One region of the Methylobacterium sp. WL69 genome, then DNA from elsewhere that is predicted to be linked to it. Evidence: predicted binding sites of a transcription regulator. Region 1 holds the regulator's gene; the other holds the start of a gene.
The links. Region 1 encodes PhoB, which activates phosphate uptake and scavenging genes when phosphate is short. Its sites were predicted from a motif close to TGTCATNNANCTGTCAT; they were not measured.
Positions count from the first base shown of each region.

Region 2: a site for PhoB is predicted at 2,248-2,264, ahead of FV218_RS16930 (CorA family divalent cation transporter). Genes of this name have one in related genera too.

Region 1 covers NZ_VRUZ01000084.1:3,297-8,515, reverse strand. Annotated here, with positions in the region: gene pstB (phosphate ABC transporter ATP-binding protein PstB) at 1-614, shown strand, start outside; gene phoU (phosphate signaling complex protein PhoU) at 779-1,519, shown strand; gene phoB (phosphate regulon transcriptional regulator PhoB) at 1,657-2,361, shown strand; gene FV218_RS17905 (GcrA family cell cycle regulator) at 2,533-3,132, opposite strand; gene FV218_RS17900 (cell envelope integrity EipB family protein) at 3,527-4,357, shown strand; gene FV218_RS17895 (DNA polymerase IV) at 4,383-5,219, opposite strand, start outside.
Region 2 covers NZ_VRUZ01000073.1:3,626-8,844, reverse strand. Annotated here, with positions in the region: gene FV218_RS16950 (enoyl-CoA hydratase/isomerase family protein) at 1-241, opposite strand, end outside; gene FV218_RS16945 (hypothetical protein) at 389-796, shown strand; gene ppk2 (polyphosphate kinase 2) at 826-1,749, opposite strand; gene FV218_RS16935 (DUF1508 domain-containing protein) at 2,003-2,185, shown strand; gene FV218_RS16930 (CorA family divalent cation transporter) at 2,329-3,363, shown strand; gene FV218_RS16925 (Orn/Lys/Arg decarboxylase N-terminal domain-containing protein) at 3,483-5,219, shown strand, end outside.

The DNA.
Region 1 (5,219 bases):
GCACCTTCAACCGCATCTACAGCCTGTATCCGGACCAGCGCGCGGAAGGGCAGATCCTGCTCGACGGCCAGAACGTCCTCGATGCGAAGGTCGATCTCAACGAGCTGCGCTCGCGCATCGGCATGGTGTTCCAGAAGCCGACGCCGTTCCCCATGTCGATCTACGACAACGTCGCCTTCGGCCTGCGCCTCTACGAGAAGCTGCCGAAAGCCGACCTCGACGTGCGCGTGGAGGAGTCGCTCCGCAAGGCCGCCCTGTGGGACGAGGTCAAGGACAAGCTCAAGCAGTCCGGCATGGGCCTCTCGGGCGGCCAGCAGCAGCGCCTGTGCATCGCCCGCACCGTGGCCCAGCGCCCCGAGGTGATCCTGTTCGACGAGCCGACCTCGGCCCTCGATCCGATCTCCACGGGCCGCATCGAGGAGCTCATCGAGCAGCTGCGCTCCGAGTTCACCATCGTCATCGTCACGCACAACATGCAGCAGGCCGCGCGCATCTCGCAGTTCACGGCGTTCATGTATCTCGGCGAGCTCGTCGAGTTCGGGCCGACGACGCGGATCTTCATGAACCCCGAGAAGCGCCAGACCCAGGACTACATCACCGGCCGCTTCGGCTGAGGGCCTCCCGCGAAACGCCCGCCGCGCCGCCGGATTCGAGCGGAGCGGCCGCGATCGGGCGTTTCGCGAGGCACTCTGATCCTCGGGCGGGGGACATCGACCCCCGTATCCCGCCCCAACGCCACGTGGCAGGTTCCGAGACGGGCCTGACCGAGGAGTGCGACATGCCCGACCACATCGTCAGTTCCTACGACACCGACCTCGAAGACCTGCGCCGCTCCATCTCGGAGATGGGCGGCATCGCCGAGAAGATGATGACGGAGGCGAGCGACGCCCTCGTGCGCCGCGACGTACCCCTGGCCCAGGCCGTCATCGCGGCGGATCACCGCCTCGACACCCTGCAGCGCGAGATCGAGGAGCGCTCGATCCTGCTCATCGCCCGGCGCCAGCCCATGGCCATCGACCTGCGCGAGACGGTCTCGGCCATCCGCGTCTCGAACGACCTCGAGCGCATCGGCGATCTGGCCAAGAACGTCGCCAAGCGCGTGGTCGCCATCGCCGAGCAGGTCCAGCCGCAGAAGATCGTCATCGGCGTCCAGCACATGAGCGACCTCGTGCAGGAGCAGCTCAAGGACGTCCTCGACGCCTATGCCAGCCGCGACACCAAGGCGGCTCTGGACGTCTGGGAGCGCGACGACGCCATCGACGCCCTCTACAATTCCCTGTTCCGCGAACTCCTGACCTACATGATGGAGGACCCGCGCAACATCTCGTTCTGCACCCACCTCCTGTTCGTCGCCAAGAACATCGAGCGCATCGGCGACCACACCACCAACATCGCCGAGACGATCCACTACCTCGTCACCGGCGAGAACAGCCTGGCCGAGAGCGACCGTCCCAAGAACGACGCCTCGAACTACGCCACGGTGGACGTGCCGCCCCTCGACGTGGCCACCGGCGTCTGAGGGACGGCGGGGACCGGGGCCCATCGCCGGGACCCTGGAGACGGGACAGTTCCGGGGGCGTTCGGACCCGGTCCGGACGTCCCCGGTTTCGCATGGGGGCGCATGGTGGGCGGGCGTATACTGAGCGGGCGTGGGTGATGAGTACGCGGATCCTGATCGTCGAGGACGAGGAGGCCCTGACCCTCCTGCTGCGCTACAACCTCGAGGCCGAGGGCTTCGTGGTCGACTCCGCGACGCGCGGCGACGAGGCGGACATCCGGATGCAGGAACAGGTCCCCGACCTCGTCCTCCTGGATTGGATGCTGCCCGGCCTGTCGGGGATCGAACTGTGCCGCCGCATCCGGGCGCGCAGGGAGACCGAGCGCCTGCCGGTGATCATGCTCACGGCCCGGGGCGAGGAGAGCGACCGCATCCGCGGCCTCGGCACGGGCGCCGACGACTACATCGTCAAGCCGTTCTCCGTGCCCGAGCTCCTCGCCCGCGTGCGGGCCCTCCTGCGGCGGGCCAAGCCCGCCCACGTGGCCAACCTGCTGGTGGCCGGCGACATCGAGCTCGACCGCCTCAGCCACCGCATCCGCCGGGAGGGCCGCGAGATCCATCTCGGGCCAACGGAGTTCAAGCTCCTCGAATTCCTGATGCAGAGCCCCGGCCGCGTGTTTTCGCGGGAACAGCTCCTCGACGGGGTCTGGGGGCACGACGTCTACATCGACGAGCGCACGGTGGACGTTCATGTCGGGCGCCTGCGCAAGGCCCTCAACCGGCCCCGCCAGAGCGACCCGATCCGCACGGTGCGGGGCTCGGGCTACTCGTTCGACGAGATGTTCGCCGGCGCCGAACCGTAACGCGTCCGCTTCAGCGGAAGCCGCCGGCCAAGCTTAGCGAAAGCCGCCGGCCCGGCTCAGCGGAAGCCGCCGGCTGGGCTCAGCGGAAGCCGCCGGCCGGGCTCAGCGGAAGCCGCCGGCCGGGCTCAGCGGAAGCCGCCGGCCGGGCTCAGCGGAAGCCGCCGGCCGGGCTCATCGGAAGCCGCCGACCCGGCGGTCGCGCCGGCGCTCGGCCGCCGGCTGATAGGCGATCTCGGCGTGGTGGGTGCAGTAGGGCAGGCCGGTGATGGCGCGGTCGCCGCAATAGTGGAACTCGGGCGTGGTCGGGTCGCCCAGGGGCCAGCGGCACATGGATTCGCGCAGGTCCATGATCGTCACGCGCCGGGAGGTCGCCAGGGCCACGGGCTCGACCCGCGCGACGGGCGCCGCCTCGGCACGGGCGGCGGGCGCCTCGGCCGCCACGGGCACCATGGCCACGGGCACCATGGCGATGACCGCTCCGGGTTCGGCCGTGCCGGTCTCGGCGCCCTGCGCCGCCCCGGTCGCTTCGGCCCCGGCCCCTTCCGCCGCCTGGGCTTCCCCCTCGCGGGCGGCCTTCTTGCGGGGGAGGACCGTGTCGGACGCCTTCGCGGCGCGGCCGGACAGGCCGAGGCGATGGACCTTGCCGATGACGGCGTTGCGGGTGACGCCGCCGAGCTGCGCGGCGATGCGGCTGGCGCTCAGGCCCTCCTGCCACAGGCGGCGCAGGAGATCGACGCGCTCGTCCGACCAGCTCGGGATCGTATCCGTCATCGCCCCCTCCCGACATCGTCCTCGCTCACCCTCGGCGTCGCGGGCACGGAGGCACAGCGGCGGGGCTCCGCGGCTGGCGACTTCGGGACCGGACGGGTGACGTTCGCCTCGGGCTCTCTTCGGCGACGGGCGAACCGTACAGGAGCGCGCGAGCCGGAGGCAAGAGCGGCTTCGACGGTGATCGGAAGAGCGGTCAAGTTTCCACCGGCCAAGTTTGAGCCGGCCGTGGGTCCGTCAACTGAATTTCCACCGACTGTGTTTCCCGCGGTCGCGTTTCGACCCCCGGCCTTTGGCCGGACGAGGCGTGCCGGCGGCCCCGCATTGCCGGTGGGGGAGGGGCGGCCTATCTGAGGGGCGACTGCCGCATCCCGATCCACCCCCATCAGGAGACCCCATGCGTCTGCCCCGCGCCACGGCCTGTCTCGTCCTGTTCGCCACCGGGGCGGGCGCCGCCGAGCCCGTGCACCTCGCCAGTCACCGGGCGGTCTACGACCTGTCCCTGGCCCAGAGCGGCGGCACCCGGGCGGTGGAGAGTGCGCGCGGGCGCATCGTCATCGATTTCTCGGGCGACGCCTGCAAGGGCTACACGATGCAGACCCGGCAGGTGACGGTGCTGGACAGCGGTGAGACCGGCAGCCGCACCTCGGACCTGCGCAACACCACCTTCGAGAGCGCCGACGGACGCAGCTACCGCTTCAAGGTCAGCACCCTCCTCAACGGCACGCCCGGCCAGTCCGTGGACGGCACCGCCGAAACGGCGGCCGACGCCCTCAAGGTCCGCCTCAAGGAGCCCAAGCGCGACGGCTTCCAGGCGAGCGGCGAGGTGCTGTTCCCCACCCTCCACATGCGCCGGCTCATCGAGACGGCGCGCGCCGGTCAGACCACGCTCTCCGTCAAGGTCTACGACGGCACCGACGACGGCCGGAAGGTCTACGACACCCTGGCGGTCATCGGACGCCCGGCCACGATTGCCTCCGCCAAGGCGGAATCCGACCGCGACAAGCCCCTGCGCGAGGGCGAGATGGCGGGCATGACCCACTGGCCGGTGACCCTGAGCTACTTCACCTCCGGCGCGGGCGAGCGCACGCCGATCTACGTGCTGACCTTCGACCTCTACGAGAACGGGGTCAGCGGAAACCTGCGCCTGGATTACGGGGAATTCGCCGTGGCAGGCAATCTCAGCCGCCTCGACAAGCTCCCGGCCGCGACGGACTGCAAATCCTGACGCCCGCTACAAGTCCTGACGCGCGCTACTCGCCGGCGCGCGGCGCGGGGGTGAAGGCGAGGCCGCGCTGGATCGTTCCGGCGCCGAACTTCTCACGCAGCCGGTCGAGGGCGGCCTCGCGCCGGACGGTGCGGGCCACACCTCCGGTGGCAAGGCCTCCGTCGGCAAGGCCTCCGGTGACGAGCCCGCCCGCCGTGAGGCTCCCGTCGATGAGGTCGCCCCGGTCGGCATGGACCGCGTCGCACAGGTCGCCCCCGCCGATGCCGAGGAGGCGGAACGGCGTGCCGTCGCAGGCCGCCCGCAGGAGGGGTTCGCTGTCGGCGAACAGGCGCGCGGCGAGCTGCGTCGGCGCCAGGCCGCCGCGCGTCCGGGTGCGCAGGCGGAACGCCGAGTCCTTGAGCTTCAGGGTGACGTTGGCGGCCGCGAGGTTCTGGCGCTTGAGCCGGCCCGACACCTTCTCGCACAGGCGCCACAGGATCGGCCGCAGGGCCTCGAAGGCGGCGATGTCCGCGCTGAAGGTGGTCTCGGCCGAAACGCTCTTGGTGTCGCGCTCGGGCCGGACGGGGCGCGGGTCGTCGCCCCGGGCGAGGGCCAGGAGCCGGCTCGCGTCGCGCCCCAGGGCCGCGTGCAGGGTCCGCGGGTCGGCCCTGGCGATGTCGGAGACGCGGCGGATGCCGCGCTCGGCCAGCCGCGCCCGCGCCGCCTGACCGATGCCGGGCAGGATCGAGACCGGGCGCCCGGCGAGGAATTCCACCGCCTCCGCCCGGCCGAGGATGGCGAACCCGCGCGGCTTGTCGAGGTCGGAGGCGATCTTGGCCAGGAACTTCGCATCCGACAGGCCGATGGAGACGGTGATGCCGAT
Region 2 (5,219 bases), on a different contig from region 1:
AGAAGCCGCGGAACTGGGCAATGTCGGTGCCGGCGGCGAACGCCTTGTCGCCGGCCCCGGTGATCACCAGCACCCGCACGGACGGGTCGGCGGCGATGCGGGCGCAGTGGTCGATGATCCCCTGGTACATGGCGAAGGTGAGGGCGTTGCGCGCCCGGGGCCGGTTGAGGACGAGGCGGGCGATGCCGGCCGCGTCCTGGGTGAACAGGATCTCGTCGGCGGCGGTCGGGGCGGCACTCATGGCGGGTCCGGGGTGGCGTGGGCGGTGCCCCCGGCATGCCCAGCCCGGCCGCCCGAATCAACCCGGCCGGGAACGCCCGCCGGACGCGTCCGTTGATGTCGGATTTGGCATTCGGCGCGCGACGGCGGCGCCCTCGGGAGACGATTCATGCGCGGATGGATGCGACACGCGGCCGGCGTCGCCGCGCTCGGGCTGGCCCTCGGCACGGCGCAGGCGGCGCAGGCCGGCTGCACCCGCCAGGTGATCAACCGGACGGTCCACGACGTGGTGTTCAGCCAGGATGGCGGCCCGGCGATCACCGTGCAGCCGCGCCGGGCCCGCACCATCCTCTACCGCCAGTCGGGGCGGGTCGACGTCGCGGTCTATTGCCGGTCGCGGGTCGCCGGCCTCGAACCCGTCCCGCAGGAGCCCGCGTTCCGGGCCGCGTTCGACACCGTGGCGGTGTTGGACCGCTGCTACGTCGCCGTCGGCCGCGGCGGCACCCAACCCATCGCCCTCAACAACCCGCGCCAGGGCGACATCGTGGTGGCGCCCTACGGGCTCGCCTGCCCGTAGGGGCGGCGAGCCTCCTCCAGAACACCGCCTCAGAACACCGCCGGCACGAACATCTCCGGCGGAACCGGCTGGCGGGCGTAGTCGTCGTGGCGCTCGCGCTCGGGCAGGTGGACGGGCGGATGCTCGACCTCGCCGTAGGGGATCTGCGACAGCAGGTGGGCGATGCAGTTGAGGCGGGCCTTCTTCTTGTCCACGGCCTCCACCACCCACCACGGCGCCTCCGGGATGTGGGTGCGGGCGAGCATCACCTCCTTGGCCTTGGTGTAGTCCTCCCACAGGCGGCGGGACTGCACGTCCATGGGCGAGAGCTTCCACTGCTTCAGCGGGTCGTGGATGCGCATGGTGAAGCGCAGTTCCTGCTCCTCGTCGGTGATGGAGAACCAGTATTTCAGCACGATGATGCCCGAGCGCACCAGCATCCGCTCGAATTCCGGCACGGAGCGGAAGAACTCCTCGACCTCGTCGGGGGTGCAGAAGCCCATCACCCGCTCGACGCCGGCGCGGTTGTACCAGGAGCGGTCGAACAGCACGATCTCGCCGCCCGCGGGCAGGTGGCTGACGTAGCGCTGGAAGTACCATTGGGTGCGCTCGCGCTCGCTCGGGGCCGGCAGGGCGGCGACCCGGCAGACGCGGGGGTTGAGGCGCTGGGTGATGCGCTTGATGGCGCCGCCCTTGCCGGCGGAATCGCGGCCCTCGAAGATCACCACCACGCGCAGCTTCTGGGCCTGCACCCAGTCCTGCAGGCGCACCAGTTCGTGCTGGAGCCGGAACAGCTCGCGAAAATAGCGCTTGCGGTCCATCTGCGGCGGCCGCGGCGCCCCCCCGACGGCGTCGGCGAGCTGTTCGAGGCGCTCCTCGTCCAGCTCCATCTCGAGCTCCTCGTCGAAATCGTCGGCGACCTCCCGCCGGATCGCCTCGAGGTCGAAGCCGCCCGCCCGCTGCCCGTGATCCATTGTCTTCCCGAAGCCCCGCCGTCTGTCGGACGCTTAGATCACGGCGATATGACAGTTCGGCGAAGCACGCCCCTTCGTACCGGGGGCGTGGCAGGGGCATCACCGGCGACGCCGACCATCGGCCCCGATCGCGCCGACGGGGCAGTCATTTCGGACGGTCCGGCCGATGTCGGTGGCCCAGGCCACTAGAATACAGTCAAAAAATTCTCTAGAGTTTAAATTGTTACCTAGAGTTTTTTCCAGCGAGGCACTGATGAGCAGCTGTAAGGGAAGCAACGGCGACACCTGGGAGATCTACGGCAGCGGGACCGACTGGCGCTGGCGCCGCACCTCACCGAACGGACGGATCGTCGGGGCTTCGACAGAATCATACACGAGCAAGGCGCATTGCATCGACAATGCGCGCCGCAACGGCATGGACTGCACGCCGGCTTAGGGCGCAGGGCCGGTTCGCCGCGCCATCCGCAAGGCGAGCTGGCGCGTCCAGGAAGGGGGAAGCGTCATCAGGGTGTCGCCGAGGCGGGCGATGGAGCCGGGGACGATCCGGCATTTTGCCGGCACGGGACACGGCCAAAACCCATGCCGCGCCTTCTCACCGACGAGGCCGTCCTGCCGGGCGTGCTGTTCGCCCTACGCTTCGACGGGGAGGGCCGCGCCGTGCCCATCGCGTCCGCCGCCGACCTGCCGGCACCGGACGCGGCGGGCGCGGGCTTCGTCTGGCTCCACGTCGATCTCATCGACGCCCGCGTCGCCGGGCTCATCGAGGCCGGGCGGTTCGGGCCGCCGCGCCTGTCGGCCGCCACCTTCGGGCGCGACGAGCACCAGCGCGTGGTGGTGGAGGGCACCTGCCTCGGCGTGGTCATCGCCGACCGCGAGCGCGCCTTCGACGGCGCCATCGGCGAGGAACCGACGGGGCGCCTGCACTGCGTCCTCGGCCCGAACGTCCTCGTCAGCGGCAGGCGCCACGCCACCGCCGGCGCCGAGGCCGCCCGCGACGCGGTGCTGGCCGGCGCCCGCGTGACCTCGCCGGCCCGGCTCCTGGAGCGCCTCGTCGAGGGCGTCGTCGCCTCCCTCGACGCCTGCGCCAAGCGCTTCTCCAACGAACTCGATATCATCGAGGACCGCGTCCTCGACGAGACCCGCGCCGCCGATCCGAAGCCCCTGGCCCCCATCCGCCGGCAGGCCGTGCGCCAGCACCGCCAGCTCTCGGGCCTGGCCGCCGTGTTCCACCGCCTCGAAGCCGAGACCGACGAGGACGACGACGCCCTGCCCGAGGCGGTGGTGACCATGGCCGCCCGCGTGGTCCAGCGCCTCGATTCGCTCCACCGCGACATGCACGTCCTGTCCGAGCGCACCCGCCTGCTGCAGGACGAGATCGCCGGCCGCACCGCCGCCGAGACCAACCGCCAGCTCTTCACCCTGTCGGTGCTCACCGCCCTGTTCCTGCCGCCGACCCTGGTGACCGGCGTGTTCGGCATGAACACCAAGGGCCTGTTCCTGGGCGAGTTCGAGAACGGCTCGTTCCTGGCGCTGGGGATCTGCGGCCTCGCGGCCCTGGCGGTCTACGGCGTGATCCGCCGCCTCGGGCTCGTCAAACGCCGCGCCCGGTCGTAAGCCGGCGTCCTGTCGCGCGGCGGAGCGCCTGAAATCCCCGCGCCCCGCCCGCGTTCGTCATCGAAGCGTCACCTCCCGGCGCGAACGGTGCGCCCAACCCCGTCTGGAGCCTTCCCCGCATGGACTTCTTCCGCCGCTTCACCGTGCTGATGTGCGCGCCGAACTTCGATCCGGACGATCTCGAGGGCGTGCGCGTCCAGCAGATCCTCACCTCCATCGAAAAGCTCGGCTTCGAGGTGGTGCGGGCCCGGCGCGTCGAGGACGCGGCCATCGCGGTCCAGACCGATTCCGCCATCGGCTGCATGGTGGTGGATTGGGGCAAGCGCGGCCTCGACGGCAAGGCGGCGGCGCTGATCAACCTCATGCGCAAGCGCGGGCTCGAAATGCCCATCGTGATCATGGTCCGCCGGAAGCGCCTGGAGGACATCCCCGTCGAGGTGCTCGACTTCATCGACGGCTACATCTTCCTCGCCGAGGAGACCCCGGACTACATCGCCCGCGGCCTCGTCAGCCGGGTGAAGCAGTACGCCGAGACCCTGAAGACGCCGTTCTTCGGGGCGCTCGTCGACTACGCCGAGCAGGGCAACCAGCTCTGGACCTGCCCCGGCCACAACGGCGGCATCTTCTACAACCGCTCGCCCATCGGCCGCATCTTCGTCGAGCACCTCGGCGAGGCGGTGTTTCGCGACGACCTCGACAACTCGGTCCTCGACCTCGGCGACCTCCTGGTCCACGAGGGCCCGGCCCTGAAGGCGCAGAAGGAGGCCGCCGTCATCTTCGGGGCGGAGAAGACCTACTTCGTCCTCAACGGCACCTCGGCCTCGAACAAGATCGTGCTCTCGGCCCTGGTGGCGGAGGGCGACCTCGTCCTGTTCGACCGCAACAACCACAAGGCGGCCCATCACGGCGCCCTGTTCCTCGGCGGCGCGATCCCGGTCTTCCTCGAGACCGACCGCAACTGCTTCGGCCTCATCGGGCCCATGTACCACGAGGCCCTCGACGAGACCCTGATCCGCGAGAAGATCCGCGACAACCCGCTGATCACCGACCCGGAGGCGTGGAAGCGCGAGCGCCCGTTCCGCGTGGCGGTGGTCGAGCAGTGCACCTACGACGGCACCATCTACAACGCGCAGATGATCGTCGATAAGATCGGACACCTCTGCGACTACATCCTGTTCGACGAGGCCTGGGCCGGCTTCATGAAGTTCCACCCGCTCTTCGCCGGGTGCTTCGCCATGGGGCTCAAGGGTCTCGATGAGACCTCGCCGGGCATCATCGCCACCCAGTCGACCCACAAGCAGCTGGCGAGCTTCTCGCAGGCGTCGCAGATCCACACCAAGGACAGCCACATCCGCGGCCAGACCCGGCGGATCGAGCACCGCCGCTTCAACGAGACCTTCCTCGTCCACGCCTCGACCTCGCCGTTCTACCCCCTGTTCGCCTCCCTCGACGTCGGCGCCCAGATGATGAAGGGCCGCTCGGGCGTGGTCCTGTGGGACGACACCATCCGCCTCGGCATCGAGTGGCGCAAGAAGGTCCGCGCCATCCGCCGCGAGTTCGAGGAGAAGGAGGGCGATCCCCAGAAGCGCTGGTTCTTCGACCCGTTCGTGCCCGACACCGTGAAGGGCCCGGACGGCAAGGTGCCGTGGGAGAGCCTCTCCACCGACGAGCTCGCCGGCAACGCCAAGTACTGGGAGCTGACCCCGGGCGCGGCCTGGCACGGTTTCACCCACGTGGCGCCCGACTACGCCATGACCGACCCGAACAAGCTCACCGTGCTGACACCGGGCTTCGACCGGCGCACGGGGGAGTACGCCGACCACGGCGTACCGGCCCCCATCGTGGCGCAGTACCTG